Regions from separate parts of the Microbacterium luticellae genome, predicted to be linked through region 1. Evidence: predicted binding sites of a transcription regulator. Region 1 holds the regulator's gene; each other region holds the start of a gene.

Evidence for each region. The regulator LexA, encoded in region 1, represses DNA repair genes until DNA is damaged. The targets are predictions, from matches to a motif close to TCGAACANNTGTTCGA.
Region 2: the regulator LexA is predicted to act here: its motif matches at 4,242-4,257, upstream of recA (recombinase RecA).
Region 3: the regulator LexA is predicted to act here: its motif matches at 2,698-2,713, upstream of ACQUSW_RS13260 (Rv2578c family radical SAM protein).

What each region holds. Positions count from the first base shown of each region.
Region 1 covers NZ_JBNTKE010000005.1:14,860-24,688, forward strand. Annotated here, with positions in the region: gene ACQUSW_RS11820 (amino acid ABC transporter ATP-binding protein) at 1-67, opposite strand, end outside; gene ACQUSW_RS11825 (TrmH family RNA methyltransferase) at 171-968, opposite strand; gene rplT (50S ribosomal protein L20) at 1,085-1,471, opposite strand; gene rpmI (50S ribosomal protein L35) at 1,506-1,700, opposite strand; gene infC (translation initiation factor IF-3) at 1,775-2,401, opposite strand; gene ACQUSW_RS11845 (DUF1844 domain-containing protein) at 2,641-3,048, shown strand; gene ACQUSW_RS11850 (SseB family protein) at 3,144-3,941, opposite strand; gene priA (bifunctional 1-(5-phosphoribosyl)-5-((5-phosphoribosylamino)methylideneamino)imidazole-4-carboxamide isomerase/phosphoribosylanthranilate isomerase PriA) at 3,941-4,687, opposite strand; gene hisH (imidazole glycerol phosphate synthase subunit HisH) at 4,784-5,434, opposite strand; gene hisB (imidazoleglycerol-phosphate dehydratase HisB) at 5,431-6,033, opposite strand; gene ACQUSW_RS11870 (histidinol-phosphate transaminase) at 6,030-7,124, opposite strand; gene ACQUSW_RS11875 (LysM peptidoglycan-binding domain-containing protein) at 7,144-7,515, opposite strand; gene lexA (transcriptional repressor LexA) at 7,755-8,447, shown strand; gene metE (5-methyltetrahydropteroyltriglutamate--homocysteine S-methyltransferase) at 8,549-9,829, opposite strand, start outside.
Region 2 covers NZ_JBNTKE010000001.1:747,930-757,758, reverse strand. Annotated here, with positions in the region: gene ACQUSW_RS03860 (FtsK/SpoIIIE family DNA translocase) at 1-2,430, shown strand, start outside; gene pgsA (CDP-diacylglycerol--glycerol-3-phosphate 3-phosphatidyltransferase) at 2,445-3,020, shown strand; gene ACQUSW_RS03850 (CinA family protein) at 3,013-3,489, shown strand; gene ACQUSW_RS03845 (helix-turn-helix domain-containing protein) at 3,651-3,959, shown strand; gene ACQUSW_RS03840 (DUF3046 domain-containing protein) at 3,975-4,196, shown strand; gene recA (recombinase RecA) at 4,457-5,506, shown strand; gene ACQUSW_RS03830 (regulatory protein RecX) at 5,509-6,243, shown strand; gene miaB (tRNA (N6-isopentenyl adenosine(37)-C2)-methylthiotransferase MiaB) at 6,312-7,856, shown strand; gene miaA (tRNA (adenosine(37)-N6)-dimethylallyltransferase MiaA) at 7,853-8,806, shown strand; gene dapF (diaminopimelate epimerase) at 8,816-9,688, shown strand; gene ACQUSW_RS03810 (class I SAM-dependent methyltransferase) at 9,689-9,829, opposite strand, start outside.
Region 3 covers NZ_JBNTKE010000007.1:37,307-47,135, forward strand. Annotated here, with positions in the region: gene ACQUSW_RS13245 (energy-coupling factor transporter transmembrane component T) at 1-329, shown strand, start outside; gene ACQUSW_RS13250 (acyl-CoA dehydrogenase family protein) at 339-1,502, opposite strand; gene ACQUSW_RS13255 (M15 family metallopeptidase) at 1,640-2,599, opposite strand; gene ACQUSW_RS13260 (Rv2578c family radical SAM protein) at 2,723-3,790, shown strand; partial or broken gene ACQUSW_RS13265 (DEAD/DEAH box helicase) at 3,815-5,056, opposite strand; gene ACQUSW_RS13270 (efflux RND transporter permease subunit) at 5,596-8,841, opposite strand; gene ACQUSW_RS13275 (TetR/AcrR family transcriptional regulator) at 8,857-9,435, opposite strand; gene ACQUSW_RS13280 (fluoride efflux transporter FluC) at 9,529-9,829, opposite strand, start outside.

The DNA of each region.
Region 1 (9,829 bases):
TCTGAACGTCCTTAACGATCACAAGGGGCTGACGGGCCTCGCGCACCGCTTCATTGCTCTGTGCCATAGAGGACACTTTATGAGTCCGCGACCAATTCGGGGAATCCTCCACAGGGTGTTACCGAGTTGTAATGAGATAAAGCCCCGGCCCGCACAAAAGCACCGCGCAGTTAGCGCTGTGAAAAAGCGCTCTCATACAGGCATACACTCGCCGCAGTGGCTAAGTTGAGTGATTCAGCACGCCCATAAATAGGTAGCTTGAGGGCCTGGTCGGCCAGCGCGAGAGCTTCGCTGTCGAGACCTCGTGCTTCATTACCGAACAGCCACGCTGTCGGACGAGAAAGCACGCCCTGTGCGCGTGCCTGCAGCAGGTCATCCCCATTAATATCGGCAGCAATCACGTGGAGCCCTGCAGCGTGTGCTCGATCAACAACGTCGCTGAGCTCGGCTCCCACCACGATAGGGATATGAAACAGTGAGCCGGTGGTTGAACGAACCACCTTCGGGTTATACGGATCAACCGTGCGCCCGGATAAAATTACGGCATCGGCACCCGCTGCATCCGCGGCGCGAATAATCGTGCCGAGGTTTCCGGGATCACGAACCTCTTCACAGATAGCCAAGAGCCGAGGCTCCGCCGCAAAGACATCACGAATACCGGTGGGAAACTGCCGCGCCACCGCAATGATTCCCTGCGGAGTGACCGTGTCGGCCATGGCGTGCAGAACGTCTTCGGTGACAAACTGCACCTCATGCCCCGTCTGCTCGGCACGCTCACGGACATCCGGATGCTTCTCCCAGCCCGTGGGCGTGGCGTACAGATCGACGATCGCATCGGCCCGATAGTGCAGTGCCTCCCGCACGGCCTGCGGCCCCTCGAGCAAAAAAAGCCCCGTATCTTGCCGTGTGGAGCGCTTAGCAAGCTTGGCAACAGCACGGACGCGGGGTGATCGAGGATTCTCCAGCACACACCTATTCTAGGCGGTCGCGCCGTTGAGCCGTTCTGGCCTCGACAGTTATGAAGCACAAACAACGGCAGCGGGCGCCCCATAATTGAAGCGCCCGCTGCCGTGAAGAAGAATGCTTATGCTGCAGTCTTGGGAGCGTTGACGTCGGAAGGAAGAGCCTTCTTAGCAACATCAACCAGAGCGGTGAAGGTGGCCTGGTCGTTGACGGCCAGTTCTGCCAGCATCCGGCGGTCAACCTCAACACCGGCAAGGCCCAGGCCCTGGATGAAGCGGTTGTAGGTCATGCCGTTTTGGCGTGCGGCAGCGTTGATGCGCTGAATCCACAGGCGACGGAAGTCGCCCTTACGCTGGCGACGGTCACGGTATGAGTAGACGAACGAGTGAGTGACCTGCTCCTTCGCCTTGCGGTACAGACGTGAGCGCTGCCCACGGTAGCCCGATGCCCGTTCCAGGGTGACGCGACGCTTCTTGTGCGCATTGACAGCGCGCTTGACTCTAGCCATTTTCGTAAATTCCTATTCCTACGTTCGGTGCGCGTCAGCGTCCGAGAAGCTTCTTGATGGTTTTGACGTCGCTATCGGCAACAATCTGGTCTTGGTTCAAACGGCGGCGACGGCGGTTCGACTTGTGTTCCAGGTTGTGGCGCATGTTCGCCTGCTGCTTCTTGATCTTGCCGGTGCCGGTGATCTTGAAGCGCTTCTTGCTGCCCGAGTGGGTCTTCTGCTTCGGCATCTTCTCTTCCTTCGTAGTGCGCCCCTCACGGGCGACGGTGGCAACCCGCATCACGCGGGAGTTGGTATCGCGGATTACTCCGCGCTGTCTGTTGTCGTCGAGGAGTCATCAGCATGTGCATCAGCCCGGGCCTGACGAGCAGCCTGCTTGTGCGCAACACGCTGCGCGTTCTGCTCGGCCTTTGCCTCAGACTTGTTCTTCAGCGGAGCGATCACCATCACCATGTTGCGGCCGTCGATAGTCGGGTTTGACTCGACGACTCCGAACTCAGCCACGTCTTCGGCAAACTTCCGGAGAAGACGAACGCCCTGATCCGGACGGGACTGCTCTCGTCCGCGGAAAAGAATCATGGCTTTGACCTTGTCGCCGCCCTTGAGGAAGCCTTCGGCGCGCTTGAGCTTGGTCGTGTAGTCGTGACCCTCAATCTTCAGGCGAAAACGAACCTCTTTAAGAATCGTGTTGGCCTGGTTGCGACGGGCTTCTTTAGCCTTCTGGGCAGCCTCATATTTGAATTTGCCGTAGTCCATGATCTTGACCACGGGAGGCTTAGAGTTCGGGGCGACCTCAACAAGGTCGAGATCGGCTTCTTGCGCAAGGCGCAGCGCTGTCTGAATCGGGACAACGCCAATCTGTTCACCCGCTGGCCCTACGAGGCGGACCTCGGGCACGCGGATGCGCTCATTGGTGCGGGGATCGCTGATACGGAGCTCCTTAGACGAAAAGTGGGAGAGCCACCGAACGTGAAACGTTCGGGCAAAAGAGTGCTCAATCCCCCCGTGCCAGCATCAGCTACTGACGTTCGCCCTATCTACCGGCGTTGCCGCCGGCGGAGCGTAAGACCCGGTAGCCTAGAGCGGCAAGCGCGGGTGGGATGGAATCCTCTTTCGTACCGAAGCACAATGCTTCAGAGCCCGCAGAAGTCTAACAGAAAGCGCAGCCCGTGACGACCCAGGAACCGCTCCCCACCGCTTCGGCCGCATCACATGACCCTCGACACCGCGCCTGGGCAGAACAAGAAGAAGCCGCGACAGCGGCGACGCGAGACATTGCTGATGTGCCTGCGGTAGAGATTATTACCACAACAGCGGTGCACCTCATGAGTGCGGCAGCCGTGAAAGTTGGCCTCGCCGACGACCCCGAAACCCAGCTCGACCTGGATGAAGCGCGCAAAATCATCAACGCTCTTGCCGGCTTGGTCACCGCGGGAGCCCCCGAAATCAGTGATGTGCATGCCCGCTCTATTCGTGACGGACTACGGTCACTGCAACTGGCGTTTCGAGAGGCGTCGGCCATTCCCGACCCGGTAGGCAAGGGCCCGGGCGAAAAGTGGACGGGTCCTGTCACCTAAGCGTCTGCAGCGTCAGCGAGCAAAGAATATCGCCGAGGTTTCTCGAGAACTTCGGCGATATTCTTCGTTACATCAGTGGCTTCCGGATGCTTGCGCTAGGCGCCTGCACGCCGCAGTTTGACGGCGAGCGAGTCGACCAGCGTGGCAATGCGCTCATCGGCCGACCAACGCTGCGCCAGGCGCGCTAGGACAGCGTCGAGCGTCTCTTTCTCAAGCCCTGCAACGAGTTCGAGCGTCACAACAAGCTCAGGCCCGCGCAGTCGCGCACGAGGGTCGCCTGCTGCCACAGTCACATCGACAACTGCCAGTTCTGTGCCAATACTTTCGTGCAGTCCGGCATACACCTCGGCCGAAAGATAGCTAGGCTCCCACGGTTCTCCCTGCGCCACGGCCCATACAGCCGGTCGGCGCACAACAAATTCCGTGGGCGACCCCGGGTCGAGAACAATCAGATCGGTGTTCTCCGACGACGCTGCAAGCGCCGCACGCACAGCCTCAACCGGTATGGGCCGCGCTGTGGGCTCCCACGCTGCCATCGTCTGAACACTGGAGAAAACCGGCTGTACTGTGCGGCCATCCGGGGCCGATACAGTAACAATCGATAGCTCCTGGGTTTTATCTACCCGCAGCCCCGTGGGACCGACCCCCTCGTCACCTTTCTCAGCAACGAGAGGAATCAGCACGCGAGCAGCACGAAAGGCATCAACAACCTCTTTTTCGCTGCCCTGCTCGGCACCAAATCGGGTGAGCGCTGCTAACAGCGCCGGATCGGCAGAGCCGTCGTCCTGTGCATGCGGATTATCTTCAAAGCTGCGTCCTTCCCAGGGCACACCGGCCGAGTCGCCCGTAGACAGCGGATGACCCGGCTCAGCAGCTTCGTGGTGTGCCGACACTAGTCGCTGGCGACGTCGAGGGCTTCAGCGAGAGTGAAAGCACCGGCATACAGAGCTTTACCGACGATGGCGCCCTCGACCCCCAGCGGCACAAGCTCGCGCAGCGCAGCGATATCGTCGAGGTTCGCGACTCCGCCCGAAGCAATCACAGGCTTGGGTGTGCGCGCAGTCACCTCACGCAGCAGGTCAAGGTTCGGACCCCGAAGAGTGCCATCTTTCGTGACATCGGTGACGACATAGCGGCTGCATCCGGCAGCTTCTAGCCGCTCGAGAACCTCCCACAGATCTCCACCGTCTTTTGTCCAGCCCCGCGCGGCCAGCGTGGTACCGCGAACGTCAAGGCCTACAGCAACGCGCTCACCAAAACGTGCGATGGCGTCGGCAGCCCATTCTGGGTTCTCGAGCGCTGCCGTACCCAGGTTGATACGCGCCGCGCCACTTTCCAAGGCTGCTTCTAGCGATGCATCGTCGCGAATACCACCAGAAAGTTCGATGTTGACGTGGCGGAACTGCTTGACAACACGGCGCAGGATCGAGGTGTTGTTTCCGCGACCAAACGCCGCGTCGAGGTCAACCAGGTGAATCCATTCGGCACCCTGGTCTACCCACTCTGCTGCTGCTGTGAGCGGGTCGCCGTAGCTGGTTTCCGTGCCGGCCTCGCCCTGAGTCAGGCGGACCGCTTTGCCATCGGCAACATCAACGGCGGGCAGCAGGGTAAGAGCGGGTGTAGACGTAAAGTCGTTCATGTCATCCTCAGGTGAGAAGTAAGACGCCGGTTACGGCACAGATTTCGACACTAGTCCGCCTGTGCCCCGGCTTCAAATACAGATAGTGATGGGCGTTTATCGCTGCGTGCGCGGCAGAGACTGAATCCAGTTACGTAGCAGCGCTATTCCGGCGGCTCCCGATTTTTCGGGGTGGAACTGCACGGCAGTCAGTGGCCCATTTTCGACAGCGGCGACAAACTTTTCGCCGTGAGTGGCCCAGGTCACCGCAGGCTCAGGAAAAGGCGGCATAACATCAAGCGTCCACTGCGTTGCAGCATAGGAGTGCACGAAATAGAAGCGTTCCTGTTCGATACCCCGAAAGAGGCGTGATTCGGCTGCCGCTGCGACCGTGTTCCACCCTATGTGGGGAAGCACCGGAGCACGCAGGCGCTGCACATCGCCAGGCCACTCCCCCATGCCCTCATCAGTCTCGGCCGATTCGGTGCCGTGCTCAAACAGTATTTGCATGCCAACACAAATACCCAGCACGGCGCGGCCCCCCGCGAGTCGGCGGCCAATGAGCTCGTCACCGCGCCGAGCGCGCAAAGCACGCATAACCGTACCGAAAGAACCGACGCCGGGCACAACCAGGCCGTCTGCGTGCAGCACGACCTCGGTATCGGCGCTCAGCTGTACCGTCGCACCTGCAGCCTGCAGTGCTTTGACGGCCGAGTGAACATTGCCTGAGCCATAGTCGAGCACCGCAATGCGCGGCGCATCGGTCATAGCGCCCCTTTTGTGGAGGGAACACCCTGCACGAGAGGATCGAGAGCTTTCGCCTGGCGGAAAGCACGGGCGAAGGCTTTGAACTCGGCCTCGGCAATGTGGTGAGGATCGCGACCGGCCAGAAGCCGCACGTGTACGGTGAGCCCGGCGTGGAACGAGAGGGCTTCAAAAACGTGGCGCACGAGCGAGCCGGTGAAGTGCCCACCAATTAGGTGAAACTCAAAACCTTCGGGTTCGCCCTCGTGCACGAGAAAAGGTCGCCCCGAGATGTCGACCACTGCCTGCGCAAGCGACTCGTCCAGTGGCACCAGGGCGTCTCCGTAGCGCGAGATACCAGATTTATCGCCCAGTGCTTCACGGATCGCCTGACCCAGCACAATGGCAGTGTCTTCTACGGTGTGGTGCGCATCGATATGCGTGTCACCGGTTGCTTTCACGGTCAGGTCGCTCAGCGAGTGCTTAGCGAAAGCCGTCAGCATGTGATCGAAAAAGGGCACGGAAGTAGAGATGGTGCTCTGACCCGTTCCATCCAGGTTGATCTCAAGCTCAACGGTCGACTCAGAGGTGGAGCGGGTGCAACGGGCAATACGGGCAGTCATAGTCCTGATTCTATCGATGCGAGGGCGTCAAGAAATGCGGAGGTCTCCGCTTCGGTACCGGCCGACACTCGCAAATGTCCAGCGATACCCACGTCACGGATCAAGACTCCGCGATCGTACAGCTTCTGCCAGGTCTGTGCGGTATCGACGACACCACCAAAAAGCACAAAGTTCGACCATGACTCATAGGGCGTAAAACCCAGTTCACGCAGCGTCGTCGATATACGGTCACGCTGCTGCACGATGTGGTCGACCATGGCCAGCATAGTCGGCGCGTGTCGTAGAGCAGCTGTTGCTGCAGCCTGTGTGAGTGCGCTGAGGTGGTACGGCAGCCGCACCAGCCGCAAGGCATCGATGACTGCGGGGTGCGCCGCCAAATAGCCCACTCGCGCCCCAGCGAATGCGAAGGCTTTACTCATCGTTCGTGACACCATGAGACGCTCACGGCCAGGGAGCAACGTGAGTGCCGAGACAGCGTCGTGCGGTGCGAACTCCTGATAGGCCTCATCGACAACGACAATGCCGGGCGCTGCGTCGTACACCGCTTCGATGACATCAATGGCTAAAGGCGTACCGGTCGGGTTATTCGGCGTACACAGGATCACCACGTCGGGCTGGGCATCGCGCACCTGCTGCGCTGCGTGCTCAGCGGTGAGCTGAAACTGAGCGTCTCGCGTGCCCTCAGTCCATACGGCTCCTGTCCCCTGCGTCAGCAGCGGGTACATCGAATACGTGGGGCCAAACCCGAACACGGTGCGGCCTGGCCCTGCGAAGGCCTGAAGAATCTGCTGCAGGACTTCATTCGAGCCATTACCCGCCCAAATGTTGTCGGGCGTGAGGTCATGACCGAGATAGTGAGCGAAGGATTCGCGAAGAGTGGTGAACTCGCGATCGGGGTAACGGTTGATGTCGCCGAGAACGTGGGTGATGTCGCCGACGATGTCGCGGATGACACTTTCGGGTATCGGATGCGTGTTCTCGTTAACGTTGAGAGCGACGGGCAGCGGGGCCTGCGGAGCGCCGTAGGGTTTCTTGCCCTTTAAGTCATCACGGAGAGGAAGGTCGTCAAGAGAAATACTCACTCTGCCCATGGTAGAGGCGAATAGAACGCTACTCCACCGGAATCGAGATTGTCTGACCCACGGTGAGCACGCCCGAGGGCAAGAGGTTGAGTCGACGAATCTCATCGACCACGTCGCGCGGATCACGCTCGGGGGCGATCTCTGTTGCTATCCCCCAGAGGGTGTCTCCGGGCACCACCGTGAGAGTGGCGAACTCGCGAGGCTCACCGGTACTGTCTGCCGACGCGAGAGCTGCACCGCTGGCAAGCACCGAGCCCGCGAGTGCCGCCGCGAGCGGAAGCGCGATGAGAGCGGCAACGACCCGACGACCCCGCTGCGTGAGGCGAAGACGCGTCGTCGAGGCAACAGCGCTCGACTCAGCGCTGTGGGGAGCAGCGATGCTCATGGTGGTGGTGCTCATCTTGGCCTCCTGCGTTCTTAGGTTCGCAACACGGTGGTGGTGGAGATCTACCCGCAGTGCGAACGTCTGTTCCGAACTTATCTTCGAATCAGGGTCGAAGTCAACTGATTTTCGAAATTTCCGCTCGAAAATCATCGACACGCTCGAACAGATATTCCGAATGTCCCGGCGATTCCGATACGGTAACCATGCGGGTACCTCATCACGGACCACTGACATTCCCGCGACGAAGGAGCATCATGAGCGAGCCAGTCCCGATCTCTTCGGATGCCGATGCGCCGCGGGCACGTCGCCGCAAGAGCCTGAGCGCCAAGCAGATGGCAATTCTTGAGGTGATTCAGCAGTCGATTGCGCGATATGGATATCCGCCGAGCATGCGTGAAATTGGTGACGCCGTCGGCCTGAAATCACTATCGAGCGTGACTCATCAGCTGGGTCAACTCGAACTCAGCGGCTATCTTCGTCGCGACCCGGGCAAAACGCGTGCCATCGAAGTGCTGATCGATCTGCCGGGCACGGCCACCGAAAGCCCCGCCGATACGGTCGTTCCCCGAGCAGATGCAGCGTTGGTTCCTCTCGTGGGCAGTATTGCGGCCGGGATTCCGATCACTGCCGAGCAGCACGTAGAAGAAATCTTTCCCCTGCCACGCCAGCTCGTCGGCAATGGCGAACTTTTTATGCTGCGGGTTTCGGGCGATTCGATGATCGATGCCGCTATTTGTGATGGGGACTGGGTTGTGGTGCGCGCACAGCACACAGCAGAGAACGGCGAGATCGTGGCTGCCATGCTTGACGACGAAGCGACGGTAAAAACCTTCCGTCAGCGCGATGGGCACACGTGGCTTCTCCCCCGCAACTCAGCGTTCGAACCGATCCTGGGCGATGAGGCTGTTGTACTGGGCAAGGTTGTTGCCGTACTGCGCGCGGTATAGCCACACCACGAGGCGAAACAGGCGCACCAGTGCCGTGCACGAAGGCGGTGGCCAAGGAATGAGAGTGTTCCGTGGCCACCGCCTTCACCATGTGCCGTGAGTTATACGGCCGCGGTCACGTTTTCACGTACCGCGCGCGTTGCCGCGACGATGTTGCGCAGCGACTCGGTGGTTTCTTCGTAGCCGCGGGTCTTCAGCCCACAGTCGGGGTTGACCCACAGCTGTGCCGCAGGAATATCGGCGACCGCGATTTCTAGCAGTGACTGGATTTCTTCTGTACTGGGCACGCGGGGTGAGTGGATGTCGTACACGCCGGGGCCAATTCCGTGGTTGAATCCGGATGCTGCGATGTCGTGCACGACCTCCATGCGGCTGCGTGCTGCCTCGATCGAGGTGACGTCGGCATCCAGTGCACGGATGGCATCGATCACGACGCCAAACTCCGAGTAGCACAGGTGAGTGTGCACCTGGGTATCGGTGTGTGCACCGGCCGTCGCCAGTCGGAACGATGCGACAGACCAGTCGAGGTACGCGGGCTGGTCGACACTCTTGAGCGGCAGTAGTTCGCGCAGTGCCGGTTCATCAACCTGGATCACGCCGATTCCGGCCTCTTCAAGGTCGGAGATTTCGTCGCGCAATGCCAGTGCCACCTGGTTTGCCGTATCGGCCAGGGGCTGGTCATCACGCACGAACGACCACGCAAGAATCGTTACCGGTCCGGTCAGCATGCCCTTGACGGGTGCGGAGGTACGGGACTGCGCGTAGCGCGACCACTCCACCGTCATGGGGGCGGGGCGCGACACGTCTCCCCATAGGATGGACGGCCGTGTTGCCCGTGAGCCGTATGACTGCACCCAGCCGTGTTCGGTCACATCGAAACCATCAAGGTTTTCGGCAAAGTACTGCACCATGTCGTTGCGCTCGGGTTCGCCATGCACCAGTACGTCGAGGCCGAGTTCTTCTTGCAAAGCAATGACACCGTCAATTTCAGCACGCAAGAACGCGTCATATTCTTCCTGCGTGATTTCGCCCTTGCCGAAGCGTGCACGAGCGCGGCGAATGTCTCCGGTCTGCGGGAAGGAGCCGATCGTGGTCAACGGCAGTTCCGGAAGCTGCAGACGCTCCTGCTGCGCGACGCGGCGGTCTTCGTAGTCACCACGCACAAAGTCATCCGCCGAGAGCTGCGCCGCGCGCTCGCGCACGGCACCGTCACGCACACCGGGAGCGCTGCTGCGATCAGCCAGGGCAGCGGTGGCTGCACCGAGCTCTGCCGCGATGCTGTCTCGGCCCTCAGCCAGTCCCTGGGCAAGGGTCACAACCTGCTGCACCTTCTGATCGGCAAAAGCCAGCCACGACACCAGTTGCTCGCTCAGTGCGGTTTC
Region 2 (9,829 bases), on a different contig from region 1:
GGGCGCGTCGCCTTTGTGCTCCCTGTTCTCCTCATCATGCTGGCGGGGTGGCTGTTTCGTCACCCACCGACGGTGAACGACAACGGCCGTATCGGTATCGGCTTTGGTCTCCTCATTCTTGCCGTCGCTGGTTTTTGCCATGTGATCGCCGGTGAACAGGCCGGGGGAGTCCGGGTGCAGCCGCGCTCGGGAATGCCGGCGCTGAGCCAGGCCGGTGGCCTCTTTGGGTGGATGATCGGTGAACCACTGGCATTTTTGACGCCGCTTGTGGCGTGCATCGTGCTCGGTCTTTTTGCGCTGTTGAGCGTGCTTATTATCACCAAGACACCGCCTAATCGCATCGGCCGCCGCCTGGGTGAGCTTTATGACTGGATGTTTGGTGCCGATCGCACGGCAGACAAAGAATCGCGCGAGGCCGCCGATGCTGCAAGCGTAGGCGAGGATGCCGATGCCGAAACCGATGCCGACGAATCGGTGCCGTGGTGGCGGCGTAATCGCACGGGACGAGAAGAAGACCCGGATGCCGGTGCTCTGGGGTCCGACGATCTGACAGCGCTTCTGCCCGCAGACGGCACGGTCGACGGCGATACCCCTGCGTATGACCAGGCCGTGATTGTGAGCCATTCGGCAGAAGATCCGGCCGAGGCCGCAACAGAGATTCTTGACGATGTTCGTGCTGTGGCCGATTCGCTGTCGGACCAAAAATCAACGGCCCTGCTTGACGATGGCCCGACGGGTGAGCAGCCGGAGCTTCCTGGCCTTGATGGTTTTGGCACCGTTGGCCCGGGCGCCTCGGGTATGCAGGCGCCGTCGACGCCGTACAGTTTGCCGCCAAGTTCTACTCTGAGCGAGGGGCCACCCGCTGTTGCTCATTCGGAGGCGAACGATCACATCGTTGAGCAGATCACGAGTGTTCTGACGCAGTTCAAGGTTGATGCGAAGGTCACCGGCTTTTCGCGCGGCCCCACAGTGACGCAGTATGAGGTCGAAGTGGGTCGTGGTGTGAAGGTTGAGAAGATCACACAGCTGACCAACAATATTGCGTACGCCGTGGCGTCAAACGATGTGCGTATTCTGTCGCCCATACCGGGTAAGAGCGCGATCGGTATTGAGATTCCGAATAGCGACCGCGAAAAGGTTGCGCTGGGCGATGTTTTGCGGTCACCTGCCGCGCATAAGAGTACGCACCCCCTCACTATTGGCGTCGGTAAAGACGTGGGCGGCAACTTTGTTGTGGCGAACCTCGCCAAGATGCCCCACCTTCTCGTGGCAGGATCAACCGGATCGGGTAAATCGAGTTTCGTGAACTCGATGATCACAAGCCTGTTGATGAGGGCGCGGCCCGCCGATGTGCGCATGGTGCTGATCGACCCGAAACGGGTAGAGCTGACGAGCTATACCGGCGTTCCGCACCTCATCACACCCATCATCACGAACCCAAAAAAGGCCGCCGAGGCCCTGCAGTGGGTCGTGAAAGAGATGGATATGCGCTACGACGACCTCGCGTCGTTTGGCTTCCGTCATATTGACGACTTCAATAAAGCTGTTCGCAACGGCGAAGTCAAGCTTCCGGAAGGAAGCGAGCGTGTGCTTAAGCCCTATCCCTACCTGCTGATCGTGGTTGATGAGCTCGCCGATCTCATGATGGTGGCACCGCGCGATGTCGAAGACTCGATTGTGCGCATTACCCAGCTGGCCCGGGCTAGCGGCATCCACCTGGTGCTGGCAACGCAGCGCCCCAGCGTTGACGTCGTCACCGGCCTTATTAAAGCGAACGTACCCTCTCGCCTCGCCTTTGCGGTCACCAGTGTGACCGATAGCCGAGTCATTCTCGACAGCGCCGGGGCCGATAAACTCATCGGTCAGGGTGATGCGCTGTTCTCTCCCATGGGCACCTCCAAGCCGTTCCGCTTACAAGGAGCGTGGGTAGAAGAGAGCGAAATCGACGCCGTCGTCAAGCACGTGACGAGGCAAGCACAGCCGGAATACCGCGCGGATGTGCAAGAGGCGATAGAACCGAAGAAGCGCGAAATCGATGAAGACATCGGTGACGACCTCGAAGTGCTCCTTGCCGCCGCCGAGCTCATTGTCTCGACGCAGTTCGGCTCTACCTCCATGCTGCAGCGTAAGCTGCGCGTAGGGTTTGCCAAGGCTGGTCGCCTCATGGACCTTCTGGAGTCGCGCGAAATAGTTGGCCCCTCTGAGGGTTCCAAGGCACGCGATGTACTGGTGGGTGCCGAGCAACTCCCCGCCGTCTTGGCACGACTACGCGGCGAAGACGTACCGGGGGAGGCGGCTTCGCCACGACCGGCATCCGGGGTTGAAGACGCAGCCCATGACCCGGTTGAGCAGCAGTATGAGGGGCTTCCCGTTGTCGAATCGGATGACGACGGTGAAGAAGACGCCTGGGGTCTTACCGGGCGTGACTGACTAGAGGAAAGCACATGACAGTGCCACGCTGGCTGCCCAACGCCATCACAATCGCTCGAATTTTCTGTGCCCCCGCAGTGCTGTGGTTGCTGCTGGCGGATGCTTCCGCCGGCGGCGTGCTGCGATGGTGGGCGGCTGTGCTCTTTATCGTCGCCATCGCCACCGACGGTGTGGATGGCTATCTTGCTCGCAAATATGATCTGGTGAGCGACGCCGGAAAACTCCTTGATCCCATCGCCGATAAGGCTCTGACAGGAGTCGCATTTGTGGGGTTGTCGATCCTGGCCGAATTGCCCTGGTGGGTGACCGGTCTTGTGCTTATTCGCGAGCTCGGTATTACAGTGCACCGGCTGGTGGTCGCCAGCGACCACGTGGTGGCTGCGGCATGGATGGGTAAGCTGAAAACGGTTGCGCAGGCCGTGGCACTATCGCTTGCGCTCCTTCCTCTTCCTGCCCTTGTGGGGTCGTGGATGGTTATCGTCAATATCGTCACGATGACGATAGCCGTGGTGCTGACGGTGGCGAGCGGGATCGATTACGTTGTCGCCGAGGTTCGGGGCGCAAAGAACGATCGGACGGCGAATGACTAGCCCGGTCGACCTGGTCGCTCGCCTGCGACAGCGCGGATGGCAATTGGCCACGGCAGAGTCTCTGACCGGTGGGGCACTGTGCTCCACTATCGTCTCGGTGCCGGGGGCGTCTCAGGTGTTGGTGGGCGGGGTCGTGGCCTATGCGACCGAGATTAAGCAGCACCTCTTGCGCGTTGACCCGGGGCTTCTTCGAGAACACGGGCCGGTGCACGCCGATGTTGCCCGACAAATGGCCGAAAACGTGGGTGCTGTTCTGGCTCCGGATGCCGCTGTTACACCTGTTGGTCTATCGACCACGGGTATCGCCGGGCCAGACTCGCCCGATGGTCAGCCTGTTGGCACGGTGTATATCGGTGTGAGTACAGCGAATGACACGATTGTGCGCCGATTTCTCTTCGAAGGCGATCGTGCCAGCATCCGGCAACAGAGTGTCGACGCGGCCATTGCGTTGGCTCAGGAACATTGCTGATCGGGGAATAGAAGCGTGCCGACTGAAGTTGAGTCGAGTGTGCTCACATTTAATGCACAGGTGAAGAACGTACATTGGAAGAGTCGGAAAAGGGTTAGACTAACCGTCCGACCGGAATCGAATCTGACTAATATTCGGAGCGAACGAGAGGGGAGGTTCCCATGATCCTGGTAAGGCAAGAAATCGGTGATGTACTGCGGGACTTCCGTCTGCAAAAGGGGCGCACGCTGAGGCAGGTGGCTAGTAAAGCGTCAGTGGCGCTGGGCTATCTGAGCGAGGTGGAGCGCGGGCAGAAGGAGGCCTCCAGCGAGATCCTTGCTTCGGTTGCCGAGGCGCTCGATGTGCCCATTTCGACCATCATGCGTGAGGTTGGTGATCGCATTTCGGTGCTCGAGGGCCTGCACGTTATTCCCGATGTTGTGCCCGACGACCTCGTTGCCTCGGTTGAGCCCGAGCTGTCGCTGCGCTAACCGCATCGGTCTTTAATGCGCCGCAGTGAGTTTCTTCGTGCTGTAGAAGACGAGTTCGGCTCTCGGGCACGGTTTGTCACGGCTGATCTCAGTCTTGGGGCACTTCGCGGCCTTACGGCCGACGAAGCCATGCGTGAGGGCATTGACCCGCGTGTTATCTGGACTGCCCTGTGTGATGAGGCTGAGGTGCCTGCTCACCGTCGATATGGTGTGGGCAGAATTGAGCCCGCCCGGTAGCGTGGCACTCGGTGACGTTATTCGAAACTTTGTCGCGGCGTGTCTTCGAAAGTGTGTTCGATAGCGGCGTAGTGTTATCCACAGGTGGCGCAAAGCCAATGTTTATCCACAGTGACGACTTCTGCCGCTGAAATGTCAGAGGTCGAATCTAGTGTGATGGGCATGGCAGCACGCCACACGCCTTGTCGATATCTCTGCTGAAACCGGCAGTGCTCGACAGCCTATAGGCGGCCGATAAACACACTAAAGGAGCACCCTCCATGGCATCACCCACTAACCGCGAAAAAGCGCTGGAGTCTGCTCTTGCGCAGATCGACCGCCAGTTCGGTAAGGGTTCCGTTATGCGTCTCGGAAGCGACGAGCGCGCACCCGTCGAAGTTATCCCTACCGGCTCGATCGCCCTCGATGTGGCACTGGGTGTGGGCGGCCTGCCCCGGGGGCGAATTATCGAAATCTATGGGCCAGAGTCATCGGGTAAAACCACGCTGACGCTGCATGCGATCGCCAACGTGCAAAAAGCGGGTGGCATTGCTGCCTTCGTCGATGCGGAGCACGCGCTGGATCCTGACTACGCCAAGAAGCTCGGTGTTGATATCGATCAGTTGCTTGTGTCGCAGCCCGATACAGGTGAGCAGGCTCTCGAGATTGCCGACATGCTGATTCGCTCTGGAGCGATCGACCTGGTTGTCATTGACTCGGTTGCGGCGCTTGTTCCGCGCGCCGAAATCGAGGGAGAAATGGGCGACTCGCACGTGGGCCTTCAGGCTCGCCTAATGTCGCAGGCGCTGCGAAAGATTACCGGTGGCCTCAACCAGACAAAGACCTCGGCCATCTTTATTAACCAGCTGCGTGAAAAAATTGGCGTGTTCTTTGGTTCACCCGAGACCACAGCCGGTGGTAAAGCACTCAAGTTCTATTCATCGGTCAGACTCGATATTCGTCGGATCGAGACCCTCAAAGACGGGACCGAAGCGGTTGGTAACCGCACGCGCGTGAAGGTCGTAAAGAACAAGATGGCCCCGCCATTCAAGCAGGCAGAGTTCGACATCCTTTACGGCACGGGAATCTCTCGCGAAGGAAGCCTCATCGACTTTGGCGTGGAGCACGGCATCGTAAAGAAATCGGGCTCGTGGTACACCTACGACGGTGATCAGCTGGGTCAGGGTAAAGAAAACGCCCGCAATTTCCTGCTTAAAAATGTCGACATTGCTCTAGACATCGAGACAAAAATTAAACAGAAGCTGGGCATTGGTGGCCTGAGCGAAGCCGATGCTCCCGCCGACGAACTGGCAGAGCGTAGGCCTGCGTGAGTATGAACGAGCGGAATGATGGGGGCGAGGCTCTCGCTCCCATCATTCCCATATTCGGGCGCACGTCGAGCACAAAAGAGGCCGGCGACGAACAGGCCGGCACTCCCAGCAGCCGGCACCCCGCAGCACGCGCTGTGCGGCTTAGCCGCTCTATCGCCGATATCGCCCCGACAGCGGCGACAGAGGACGATACAGAGTCGGGTGATGCTGAGGCTCTCGATGCTGACTCTCATGACACTGCGGCTATTGACGCTGATCAGGCGCATGCGGTTCTTGTTAAAAAGCTTCGCGGCCGTCAGCTTTCGGTCAGCGAGGCGACGCGGGTATTGAACGACCTGGGTGCTGCTCAGACCACAATTGAAGAGGTGATTGTCGACTTTATTGAACGGCGATACCTCGACGACTATGGGTTAGCGCGAACCCTTGTGGCAGCGGGCATCGAAAGAAAACATCAGGGGCGACGCGCCCTTGCTCAGACACTGAAGCAGAGAGGCTTATCGCACGAGGTCATTGACGAAGTGCTCGAAGAAACGGGCGATGACGAAGCTGCCCGAGCACTCCAGTACGCACAAGAAAAGGCTCGTTCGCTCAGCCGCTACGACGACGAGGTTGCGCTACGCCGACTCGTCGGTCAACTCGCTCGCCGTGGCTACAGCGGGGGTATTGCGGTTTCGGCTGCAAAACAGGCACTCGCGCATAACGCAGCATCCGGTGGCGTACGGTTCGAGCCCAGCTAGAGCGGCGTAGAGTCATCTGACTGTATACAGCGCTTATTCTGCAAACCAACCGTAGAATGGCATGCATCATGACTTCTCCAGCCAGTGAACCGACGATCATCGCGCCTTCGCCCGCCGCGTTGACGAACGACGGCAGGCCGCGTACCTACGAAGTACGCACCTTCGGGTGCCAGATGAACGTGCACGACTCCGAACGACTCTCCGGATCTCTCGAGAGCGCCGGATACATCCGTGCTGACGACGACAATGACGCCGACGTCATCATCATCAACACGTGCGCCGTGCGGGACAACGCCGCCGGCAAACTGTATGGCACGCTCGGCCACCTCAAATCGCGGAAAGACAAACACGAGGGCATGCAGATCGCCGTCGGCGGTTGTCTCGCGCAGATGGACCGCCAGGCTGTCATTGACAAAGCACCCTGGGTCGACGTGGTTTTCGGCACCCACAACATGGGCTCCCTTCCCGGCCTGCTTGAACGCGCACGGCACAACGGAGAAGCAGAGCTCGAAATTCTCGAATCGCTCGAAGTGTTTCCGTCAACACTGCCCACCCGCCGAGACTCAGCGCACAGCGCCTGGGTGTCGATCTCGGTTGGTTGTAACAACACGTGCACGTTCTGCATTGTGCCGAGCCTGCGAGGGAAAGAAAAAGATCGCCGACCCGGAGACATCCTCAACGAGATTCGGCTGCTTGTCGAAGACGGTGCCATCGAAGTGACTTTGCTGGGCCAAAACGTTAACTCGTACGGAGTTGAGTTTGGTGACCGGCAGGCGTTCAGCAAACTTCTGCGCGCTGCAGGAACCATTGAGGGCCTGGAAAGAATTCGCTTTACGAGCCCGCACCCGGCCGCGTTCACCGACGACGTGATCGAAGCGATGGCAGAAACACCCACGGTTATGCCCCAGCTGCACATGCCACTGCAGTCGGGCAGCGACCGCATTCTGCGGGCTATGCGCCGCTCATACCGCAGCGATAAGTACCTGGGGATTCTCGACAAAGTGCGTGAACGCATTCCGTATGCAGCGATTACCACCGACATCATCGTCGGTTTTCCCGGTGAAACCGAAGAAGACTTTGAAGACACCATGCGCGTTGTCGAACAGGCTCGTTTTGCCAGCGCCTACACGTTCCAATACTCCATTCGTGAAGGCACCCCCGCCGCCACCATGGACGACCAGGTGCCCAAAGAGGTCGTACAAGAACGCTACGAACGACTTCTCGCACTGCAAGAACGCATCAGCGTTGAAGAAAACCACAAACAGGTGGGCCGCGAAGTCGACGTACTCGTCTCGGCCGGTGAAGGCAAGAAAGACGCCGCCACCCACCGGCTTACCGGCCGTGCTGAAGACAACCGGCTCGTGCACTTTCAGGTGCCCGAAAACTCACCGCGCCCGCGACCGGGCGATGTCGTGACGGTAACGATCACGCACGCAGCTCCCTTCCACCTGCTGGCCGACGACCCCACCGGGGCACCGCTGCGCATTCGCCGCACCCGCGGTGGCGACGCTTGGGACCGCGCGCAGGCAGAAAGCTGTAGCGTGCCCGAGCCCGGATCAGCGGGGCCACGCCCCGTCGCGCTGGGGCTTCCTTCTCTGCGCACTCAGGCGTGACCGTGCCCGCACGGGCCAACACCGGCTCACGGCGGGTATGGGCGGTCATCGGGGCCACAGGTACCGGTAAGAGCGATCTGGCCGTGCGGCTCGCCGAACATCTGCGCAGCACAGGCAACCCGGCACAGATCGTCAACAGCGATGCCATGCAGTTCTACCGCGGCATGGACATCGGTACAGCGAAGCTGTCGATGCGCGAACGTCGCGGAATACCGCACCACCTCTTTGATGTGCGCGATGTGTCAGAAGAGGCCGCCGTGGCCTGGTACCAGCCTCTTGCACGAACCACCATTGACAAGATTCACCAAAGCGGTGGCGACGCAATCGTCGTTGGAGGTTCGGGACTTTACGTCTCGAGCGCCATCTATAACTTTCGTTTTCCGCCCCGCGACGCCGCGGCTCGTGCACACTGGGAACAGCAGCTTGCCGAGTGCGGCCCCGGGGTGCTCTACGCCGAGCTGCAGAAGCAAGACCCAGCGACGGCCGAACGCATCGACCCTCGTAACGTTCGCCGCCTCATACGTGCACTCGAGGTGCTCGCACAGGGCCAAAAAACGCACGGTGCTGCACTGCCGCAGCATCCGGAACCCTGGTATCCCATGACCACGATCATTGGTCTGCATGTAGAACGCGCCGAGCTTGTACAGCGGCTCGATGAGCGCGTGCGCCGCATCTGGCGCGACGGCATTGTTGAAGAAACAGCACGCTTGCGCACTCTCGGGCTCGAGCAGGGAGTGACCGCGAGTCGCGCAATCGGCTACGCCCAGGCGCTCGCACAGCTTGACGGACACATGACACAGGACGAAGCAATAACGCTCACCCAAACACTCACACGTCGCTATGCGCGACGCCAGGTGTCGTGGTTCCGGCGGTATCCCGGCATCCGGTGGCATGAGCCAACCGTTGCACCAGAAACTCTCGTGTCAGAAGCAGCCGACGAAGCTTCGTAGACTGACAGCATGGTGGCTTTTAGCAAAGGACACGGCGGCGGCAGCGACTTTATCGTCATCGCCGACCCCGAGGGGCAACTCGAACTCACACAGGCTCAAGTGCAGGCACTCTGCCACCGTAAATACGGTGTCGGGGCCGATGGAGTACTCCGGCTTGTGCGCACGAATGCCACCGTTGAAGGCCAAGCGCTCGCGGCTGAAGAGCCCGACGCGGAATGGTTTATGGATTCGCGCAGCGCTGACGGCACAGCAACCGCTATGTCGGGCGACGGTATTCGGGTAGCAGCCCACTATCTTTTGGCCGCAAGCCTCGCCCGCGCCGAAAATGGGCGCACACTGCCGATCGCCACGCGCGCCGGCATTCGTGATGTTGCACCCAGCGCGACCGGATACAACGTTGACCTTGGCCGCTGGCGTATGACAGAGGGCGAACCCCTCGCAAAAGCCGATGGTCTCGATGTGCCACGGCCCGGCCTCGCACTCACGGTCGACGGCCCGCACATTGTTGTTGCCCTGGCTTCGAAGGCCGAACTCGACAGCATCGACTTGGCTCGGCCTCCGGCGCTGTCCGTCGACCCCGACCCCACGACAAGTATTGAGTTTGTGGTACCGCACGACCCGCTGGTCAAAGACGGGGTCGGGCACGTGAGTATGCGGGTATTCGAGCGGGGTGCAGGCGAAACCCTGGGTGGCGGTGCCGGAGCCGCGGCAGCAGCGCTGGCGGTGCGGCACTGGGCGGGTGCTTCAGCACCGGATCACTGGCGTATCGAAACACCCGGCGGCGTGCTTGCTGTGCGCATGTTCCCCACCGAAGAGGGCGAACATGTGGCACTGTCCGGACCGGCGCAGCTCGTTTTTCACGGCGAGGTTGACCTCGGCTAGTTAATTTGCCGGATGCTGCTTAGCCAGCAGGACGCGAAAACCACGCGAGGTGGCTGCACGCTGCACGGTAAAAGTGGGCATGGTGGCGGCGAGCCAGCGTTGCAGAGAGTCGGATCCGAGGTTTCGGGCTACGACCAGCCA
Region 3 (9,829 bases), on a different contig from region 1:
ATGCAGCGCTGGCGTCGTACCGTTTTGTACCGCGGTTTGGGCGTGAACTGGCCGCTATTCGTGCAGCGCACCGTGTGCGCGGGGCCCATGGTGGCCGCGGCCCGATTGCACGAATGGCACGCGCCGGCAGCTATGCTGTGCCGTTGCTGGCGAGCGCTATTCGACATGCCGAGCGGGTGGCACTCGCGATGGATTCGCGTGCTTTTGGCGCATACGCAACGCGCACGGAACGCTATGTGATGCCGTTCCGTGCGCGTGACGTCGTGTTTATTGTGATTTTTCTTGCGATCACCGCCGCGTGGGCGGTGCTGTTTACTTTCGCGGCTTAGTGTCGCGATTTAGCGTTTGCCCGCAATTTTGCGGCTCACAATATCGCGCATGATCTCGTTGCTGCCACCGTAAATGCGGTGCACGCGGGCGTCAAGGAAGGCCCGCGCGATGGGGTATTCCATGATGTAGCCGTAGCCTCCGTGCAGTTGCACGCACGTGTCGAGAATTTCCCACTCGCGTTCTGTCGTCCAGAATTTGACCTTTGCTGCCTCTTCGGCGCTCAGTGCACCGTCTTTGTAGATGAGCAGCGCGCGGTCAATGTATGCCCACAGGGCGTCGAGCGTGGCGGCGATGTCGGCCAACTGGAATCGTGTGTTTTGGAAGTCGATCACGCGTTCGCCAAAAGCTTCGCGTTCTTTTGTGTATTCGACTGTCCAGTCAAACCCAGCCTGTGCTGCTGCGGCGGCGGCAACTCCGATCGAGAGGCGTTCGAGCGGCAGGTTCATCATGAGCTGCACAAAACCGAGGCCTTCTTTACCGCCGATGAGGTTCTCTTCGGGCACGAACACGTCTGTGAACGACAGTTCTGCTGTGTCGTGGCCGTGGAACCCCATCTTGCTGAGGGTTTTGCCGTGGTCAAAGCCTTCCATGCCGCTCTCGAGGATGAGGAGGCTAAATGCTTCGGGCCGGTTACCGTCGCCGGTTTTGACGAAGGTAACCACCATGTCAGCGGTTTTGCCCGAAGAGATAAAGGTTTTCGCACCGTTGACGATGTAGCCGCCATCAGTCTTTTTGGCTGTGGTTTTAATGCCACGCAGGTCGCTTCCTGCGCCGGGTTCGGTCATGGCCAGTGCACCGAGGATTTCACCGGTGGCCATTCCGGGAAGCCATTTTTGCTTCTGCTCGTCGGTGCCCATGTGCACGATGTATGGCACAGCGAGGTCGTCTTGAATGCCAAAGGCTCCGGCGAGTGATCCGGCTCCGACCGCGATGGTTTCTTCGTTTACCACGGCACGGAATCGGTAGTCTTGCAGCATTCCGGCGCCGCCGTACTCTTCGGGTACCGACAGACCGATCAGGCCTGCTTCGCCGGCGGCCCGCATAGTGTCGCGGTCGATCTCGCCCGCGGCATCCCAGCCTTCACGGGCTTCGTTGGTGGCATAGCGGGCGAGGAACTCTTTTACCAGGCCGCGGAATGCTTCGTGGTCTTCGTCGTAGATATCGCGTTCCATCGCGAACCTCCCAGTCGATGTTGTGCGTCGTCGCACCCGCGAGTCTAGGCCGCGGTGGAGTGTTCAGGAAGACCTTTGTGAGAATGCGTTCCACAAATGCTGAGACTCAGTACCGCGATTGTCGGATGCCTCTAGCCTCACCATTCATCGATGTAGTCGGGCGCATCGGGCAGGCCAAAGAACTTTTCTAGCGACGTGAAGCCGCCCTCGTGGTAAGCGCGCGCCAGCTCTTTGCCCACAAAACGCAGGTGCCATGGTTCGGGTTCATAGCCAGTGATGCCCTGTTGCCCGTGGTCGTAGCGCACAATAAATCCATAGCGCCAGCCGTTGTCGGCAACCCATCGCCCTGTGGCGGTATCACCAAAGTCGAGAATGCCACTGCAGTGGGATTCACATGCGAGAACATCGGCGGCCAGTCCCGTTTGGTGCTCACTGTGCCCGGGGCGAGCCGATTGCGCTTCGGCCTCGGCGATTCCGAACTGGTCAATATGCGACTGAAAGTTTTGCACTTGCACGGCATGCGAACGATATCCACTGCCGAGCACCACTTCGCCGTGGCCCGCATCCTGCGCAGCTTTCGACAGCTGATTGAGCGCCTCCGTCACGTCGGCGCGCAGGTAATCACCATCGCCCTCGCGAATGGCGGCCGGGATCGCCAGCGGCTTGGGCGCATAATTTTGCGGCTCAAGGGAGCGCCGCTTGTTAACGACGAGCCACAACCGCTGCGGTTCGTTCAATGAGATGCAGTCAGCGTCGCCCGCGACAATCGCATCACGAAAAGCACGGCCGCCACCCCACGCGGCAACAACAGCGTCGTCATCTCCGGATGCCAGTAGCTCGGCAATCTCTGGACTGTCGCACGGTGCCACATTCTCGGTTTGCACAATTGTGACGGGCGGCAGCGCGGCCGCTGCCGCGGGCGCAGGCGGGAGTGCCGCAGCAATGGGCTCGGGTGGCATCGGTGCTGTCAGCAGCGCCCATAACACCCCGGCAACTGTAACGATGAGCCCCACAGGCATCCAGATACGCCACAGTCGTGCAGTCTGCGCGCCGGGTTGACGGGCATGCAGAGCTGCGTGCGGATCGGGGTGTGCCACTTATCTATTGTTACCAATTCGGTCCAAGACAGCGAACTGAAAAATCGTCAACAACGAACAGAATTACTAACCTTAACGCTAAGGCGGTTGACAGCTATACGTATTTTTGTTCGAATAGCTGACATGCGATGGCAGGGGCAAAACGTAGGTGACCGCGACATCAATGCGCTTCCCGGGCTCGAGAGCCGGGAGGGCATGGTGCGCTCGGTGACGACGCCAGAGTTTGCCGGAATGACTTTTCATGAGGTACTCGCCAAGTCGGCACTCAATCATGTGCCGGGTAGTTCACGCATGCCGTATAGCTGGACGATTAATCCCTATCGCGGATGCAGTCACGCCTGCGTGTACTGTTTCGCACGCGGCACGCACACCTACCTCGACCTCGATGCGGGCAATGATTTCAACTCGCAGGTGATCGTGAAGGTCAACATTGTTGATGTCTTAGAAAAAGAGTTGCGACGCAGCACCTGGCAGCATCCGGTGGTGGCTTTGGGCACCAATACCGATCCGTATCAGAGAGCCGAAGGCCGGTATTCGCTCATGCCGGGCATTATTCGTGCTCTTGCCGATTCGGGAACCCCAATTTCTATCCTCACAAAAGGCACACTCATCCGCCGAGACATTCGTCTTCTTCGTCACGCGGCTGCGTCTGCCCCCATCGATGTACAAATGTCGATCGCGGTCTTTAACGATGAACTGCAACAGTCGTTAGAACCAGGCACGCCGCAAACGCAGGCGCGACTCGACACCGTGCGCGCGCTGGCAGACGCCGGGTTTCGCGTGGGCGTTTTTCTGATGCCCGTGCTGCCCCACCTCACCGATAACGAAGAAGAGCTCGACTCCGCACTCGCCCGCATCCGTCAGGCCGGAGCCCACCACGTTATTCACGGCGCCCTCCACCTGCGCCCGGGGGTCAAGCCCTGGTTTATGCAGTGGCTAGCGGCTGCCCGGCCCGATCTGGTTGCGGCGTACCGCGGGCTGTATCCGGGGGCGGCAGCAGAAGCCCCTCGGTCCTACCGCGAACTATTGTCGCGCCGCATCCGGCCCCTCATCCGGATGCATGGGCTTGCGCCTCGTTCCAGCGGCACAGGGTATCGTCGCGGCATCGACCGCACACCGGCAATGGCCGGGCAGCAACCGCTCTTTGGTGATGCTCCCCGCGCCGGCACCGCGCAGCCGCGTTTGTTTTAGCGCGCGCCGTCTGCGCGGCGTGCGCTAGGCGGTCAGCATCGCGAGTGTCATCCGGCCCGCGATTTCGTCGATCACGTCGTCGCCCGGCCGGGCCTCGACAAAGGGAGCGGCGATTTCTGCGCGCGAAAGTAGCTCGCCGAGCTTGCGCCGACGAGCACGGCCCACGAGTGTAACGACCGTGCCCTCACGCCCTGCCCGGCCGGTGCGGCCTGCCCGGTGCAAATATGTTTTGTATTCATCGGGAGCATCGGCCTGCACCACCAGATCAATATCGTCAACGTGAATACCACGGGCAGCAACATCGGTCGCGACCAGAACATCAACCTTGCCCGAGGTGAACTTCGCCAGGTTGCGTGTGCGTTTAGCCTGCGTCAAGTCACCGTGCAAAGCCACCGCGGGCACCCCGGCAGCAATGAACTGCTCGGTCAACATCTCGGTATAGGCGCGTGTACGCGAGAACACGAGGGTGCGGCCCTCGCGGTCAACGAGCGACGCCAGAATATCGGCCTTGTCGCGATGCTCAACAAGCAGCACGCGGTGATCGATCGTGCCCGAGTCTTGGTCTTCGCCGGCAACCTCAAACACGGCCGGGTCGACAAGAAACTCATTCACCAGGCTCGCAACCTCGCGGTCGAGCGTGGCCGAGAACAGCAGTTTCTGGCTGTCGTCACGAGTCTTTCGCAGAATACGCTGCACGGGTTCGATAAAGCCCAGCTCACACATATGATCACCCTCATCAAGAACAGCGATCTGAACGTGCGAGAGGTTGAGTTTGCGCTGCTCGACGAGGTCTTCTATCCGCCCGGGCGTGCCAATAACAATGTCGACGCCCTTTTTGAGTGCACCCACCTGGCGGGCCTGCGGCACGCCACCATAAATTTGTGTCGTAAACAGGCCCACACTGCGTGCAATGGGCTGCACGGTGCGGTCAATCTGTAACGCGAGTTCACGCGTGGGGGCCAGGATGATGGCGCTCGGTGCGCGCCCCTGCTGACGTTTCTGGCCTGCCTGTGAGCGCAACACGGCTTCGACCAGCGGCGCCCCAAAAGCAATAGTTTTACCCGACCCGGTACGACCACGACCCAAAACATCGCGGCCCTCAAGAATCGCAGGAATCGTCGCCGCCTGGATAGGAAACGGCGCATGTGCGCCCATGTTCGCGAGCGTCTCGGTGATGTTCGATCCGAGACCCATATCGGCAAAGCTGACCTCGGCAACATCCGTCGCCTGTACGGCCTTGGCCCGCAGGCGCTCGTGCACCACATCATCACCGTTCGAGGCGCTGCGCGGCTTCACGTAACGTTCGCGTTCGCGCTCACCACGGCCGTCTCGCTGCGCTGTCTGCGTGCGCGGACGCTTATTGGCTGGTTCGAACGGCTCCGAACGGCGGCCGGAACGCGAATGGTCGCGAATAGCTTTCGCCTGCGCCCGCCCCTCCCGCTGTTCAGGTGTCAACCGATTTTTACGGGGCGTTTCGGTATCTTCTTCGCGATAGCCACGATGGTTGCGGCTCGGACCGCCAGGCCGCTTACGGCCGGTGGACTTCGCATAGCGCGGATCGAAATTGCGGGCGGGGCGACCGCCCTTAGGGTGTCGTTTTTGTGACATGGCAAATAACCTCAGGGGCTCTTCGAATGATGGTTCATGAACGAACACTTCGTTCACCATCGGCCCCTAGGCTGCACAGTAGATTCCGCGAGCGCGGTTCGCCTGAAGCCGACACCCCAGTGTAGAAGGCGCCGCTGAGAGCCCGCCCACAGCGTTCGGGGCGGGGCGGGCTCGTAGCATCCGGCTCTTATTCGCTGCTATTCGACCTCGTTGGCGTCGGGAAGCTGCTGCGCGCGCAGTTCTCGACGTGTGAGGGGTCGGCCGCTGTGGCTCTCTTCTGCCCCGGATGCAGCAGTGCCAGCAACCTCTGCAGGCACGGCCTCGCTCCCAGCGTCGTCCGCACCATCGTCAACAGCGTCGTCGTCCGCCTCGCCCCCATCGTGCGGGGTGCGCCGCTGTTCGCGTCGCTCGCGTGCGCCTTCGACCAGGTTGTAGAGGGTGGGGAGCACGAGCAAGGTCAGGAAGGTCGACGAGATGAGTCCGCCGATCACCACGATCGCGAGGGGCTGCGAGATAAAGCCGCTGTGGCCGGTAATTCCGAGTGCCATGGGTGTGAGCGCAAAGATTGTTGCCAGCGCGGTCATCAAGATAGGGCGTAGTCGTCGTGCACCACCGGCCACGGTGGCGTCGTGGGCGGTGAGCCCCTTTTCTCGGTACTGGTTGACGAGGTCGACCAGCACAATAGCGTTGGTCACGACGATGCCGATGAGCATGAGCACACCGATCAGCGAGGCAACACCAAGGGGCACGCCGGTGATGATCTGCAACAGAATGGCACCGGTTGCGGCGAAGGGCACCGAGATGAGCAGCAACAGCGGCTGGCGCAGCGAACGGAATGTGGCCACCATCACGATGTAGACGATGAGAATGGCCGCGAGCATGGCGAGGCCCAGCTGCGAGAAGGCGTCTTGCTGCTGGGTGACCACGCCACCCAGTTCGGCGGTGGCACCGGCGGGCAGATCGGCATCGTCGAGCACTGTGGTGACTGCTGCGGCGGCAGCGGTGAGGTCGTCACTATCGGGCGTGACCGTTACCGTGGCGGTGCGAAGCCCCCGCTGTGTTGTGATCGATGCGGGGCTTTCACTTTCTACTACCGAGGCAACATCATCGAGCCGCACAAGACCAAAGGGGCTGGGAAGCACAAGGTCTTTGAGCTCTGACACCGTCTGCGGGGTGTCTTTCGACTGCAAATATACGGTGAGGGAGGCATTGTCGATCTCGACCGTACCCACCTGCTGCGGGCGCATCGACTGCGAAACAACCGACCCGACCGCGACCTCGGAGAGCCCGCGCTGCGCTGCGGCAGCTCGGTCAACCTCCACCGCAATATAGGGCAGTGATGCCGCCAGGTTGCTGGTGACTTGACGCACGCCATCGGCGTTTTTGAGTGCGGCGACAACGCCGTCGGTTGCTTCGTTCAGCACCGCGGCATCCGGGGCCGTCACGTCGATTTCGATGTCGGAGCTGGCAAAGCCTTCTCCAGCACGCAATGCCACCTCACCGACATCATCGAGCCCTGCCACAGCCTTGTGGATGTTCTGGCGCAGGGCGTCTTGGTCGGCATTTGCATCCGTCGTAATCGAGTACGTAATGCCTCCGCCCCCACCACCGAAGGCATCAAGCATCGCCGAACCGCTCGAACCAATCGAAACCTGCACGGTGTCAACGCCGTCGACCTTGCGCAGGGCATCTTCGACCTTCTGTGCGGCTTCGTCTTGCGCGCTCAAGCTGGCAACAGGGCCGAGGTCTTGCGTGACCGTCACCGTGTTTTGACCCGAGTCGCCCAAAAAGTTTTGCTTCATCAGAGGTGCGGCTGCGACCGTACCCACCATCACCAGCGCGGCAATACCGAGCGTCAACCACGAGTGGCGCAGGGTCCAGTTGAGCACGGGAATGTAACTCTTCTGCAGACGTGAAGGAGGGGCATCCGGATGCTCCGCATCAACCACCCGCCCATCGTCGGTCACCAACTCACGGCCGGGCTTTAAGAACCAGTAGGCAAGCACCGGCACAATCGTGAGTGCAACAAGCAGCGAGGCACCCATCGCGATCGTGACAGTCAGGGCGAAGGGTCGGAACAGTTCGCCGGTCATGTCGCCCACGAACGCGATCGGCAAGAACACGGCGACCGTCGTGATGGTTGATGCTGTGATGGCCGCGGCAACCTCGCGCACGGCAAGAATGATCGACTCGCGCTTATCGGCATCGCCCACGTAATGCCGTTTAATGTTTTCAATCACCACGATCGAGTCGTCTACCACGCGGCCAATCGCGATTGTGAGAGCACCGAGGGTCAAGATGTTGAGCGAATAGCCGAAGGCCTGCAGCCCCACAAACGTGATGAGCACGCTGGTGGGAATCGAGATCGCCGTCACAAGGGTCGAGCGCACCGACAGCAAGAACACCAGAATCACAAGGACGGCAAAAACCAGCCCCAGCAGGCCCTCCTGCGCGAGAGCTTCGATCGACTGCTGCACATAGGGTGCCTGGTCGAAGACGATTGTAAACGTGCCGCCCTCCAGGGTGTCTTGCAGTTCGGGCAGTATGTCGAGCACCGCGTTCGACACATCAACGGTGTTAGCTGCGGGGAGTTTCGTGACCGAAACGCTCAGCGCCGGCTCGCCATTCACGCGCGAAATCGATGTGACCGGGTCGCTCTGCTGGGCAACATCGGCAACATCGGCCACCTTTGCGTCACTGCCCACGAGCGGTAGCGCAGCAATGTCGTCAACCGAGGTCAGTTTGACGCCGGTTTGCACCGTGAGCGTGCGGTCTTCTTCGGTGATGTCACCACCCGGCATGAGCACGCCGTTTTGCTGCAGCGCATCACGCAGAGCCTGAGCAGAAAGCCCACGCTCGGCAAGCTTTTCGTTATTCGGGGTGATCGTGATGCGCTGCCCCTGCCCACCCACGAGGGCTGCGGCATTAACGCCCGGAAGGTCGTCGAGCTTGGGAATGACATTGGTTGCGATGCGCTGCTGCATACCCTCAGCGTCGTCGCCACTAAAACCGGTCACCGCCAGCTGAATGACCGGAAAGTCGTCAATGCTCGCCGTGACCACCTGCGGTTCAACACCGTCGGGCAGCTGCGACGAGATGCGTCCGATAGCCTGGGTAATTTTTTGTTCCGCCGTGGCCAGATTCGTGCCATAGGTAAACGATGCCTGTACCATCGACGCACTCGTTGTGCTGGTCGCCGAGGTTGCTTCGAGCCCCGCGACACCCTGAATAGCGGCCTCGATCGGCGTCGACACATCGTTTTCGACGACGGCGGGCGATGCCCCCGGATAGGTCGAGACGATCGCTAACTGCGGAAACTCAATCGAGGGAATGAGTTCTTGTTTGAGCGAGTTGAGTGCGAGCCCACCAAAGATGGCGGCCACGATCGTGATGAGCGCGATCAGTGCGCGGTTGCGCAAACTGAGTACGGCAAGTTTCGACACGGTATCTCTTTCGGGCTAGGCGGTGGCGTCGGTGGAGCACTCGTGCGGGGTGAGGATTCCTCGCAGTGCCATTTCGATGGTTGAAAGCGCTGGCGGCCCCTCATGAATATGTGAGTACCAGAGCAGGCCATCAATAAAGATGGCCACAGCGCGGGCCCTTTCGGGCCCGTAGTCGGATTCAAAAAACTGTGCCATTTGGCGTGACCATTCGCGGGCGATCTCACGCAGTTTTGGGTCTCTAATAGCCGCGGTAACCACAGCACGATCGGCTTGCATTTCGGGCGCAGCGCTGAGCACGCCGTGCAAGAGCGTGGCCAGGGGCTGTGGTGCAGTGCCGTGTCGTGAAAGGTCGTCGCGAACAACATTCATCTGCTCATCAACGTGAGCAACCAGCAGTGCGAGCGCGGCAGCGCGCAGGTCATCGAGGGTCGCGAAATACTGCGTGGTCGACCCGAGTGGCACCTGCGCGCGGGCAGCTACCATGCGGTGCGTAATGGCGTCGACGCCGACCTCGACGATCAGTTCGGCAGCCGCGTGAACGATGGCATCGCGACGAGCCCCCGGATCACGGCGGCGGCGTTCTGAGACTGTCATTTTCCCCCGAAAATTGCCCCTGGCATGCAGCGTGTACATTTGTACACTACCTGTCGCGGCTCAGCCTGAACGTTTTATCAGCGGCATCCGGTTTTATAACCGCGCAAGACCCAGCCCGAGCGCCGCGGCAGCCACCGCGAGCACCAGCATTCCCACCGCATTGCCGACCGCTGCCCGGCGTTCACCCTCGCGCCACAGCACGACCGTGTCGACCATCGCGGTGCTAAACGTCGTATATCCGCCCAAGAACCCGACGCCCACAATAAAGAGCGCTTCGGGCACGGCCCCCGCAATAAGGCCCAGCAAAAACGACCCGGTCACGTTGATCACCAGCACACCCCATGGCCACCGGCTCACCACCCAGCGCGACACAGCCGTATCGACCAGATAGCGC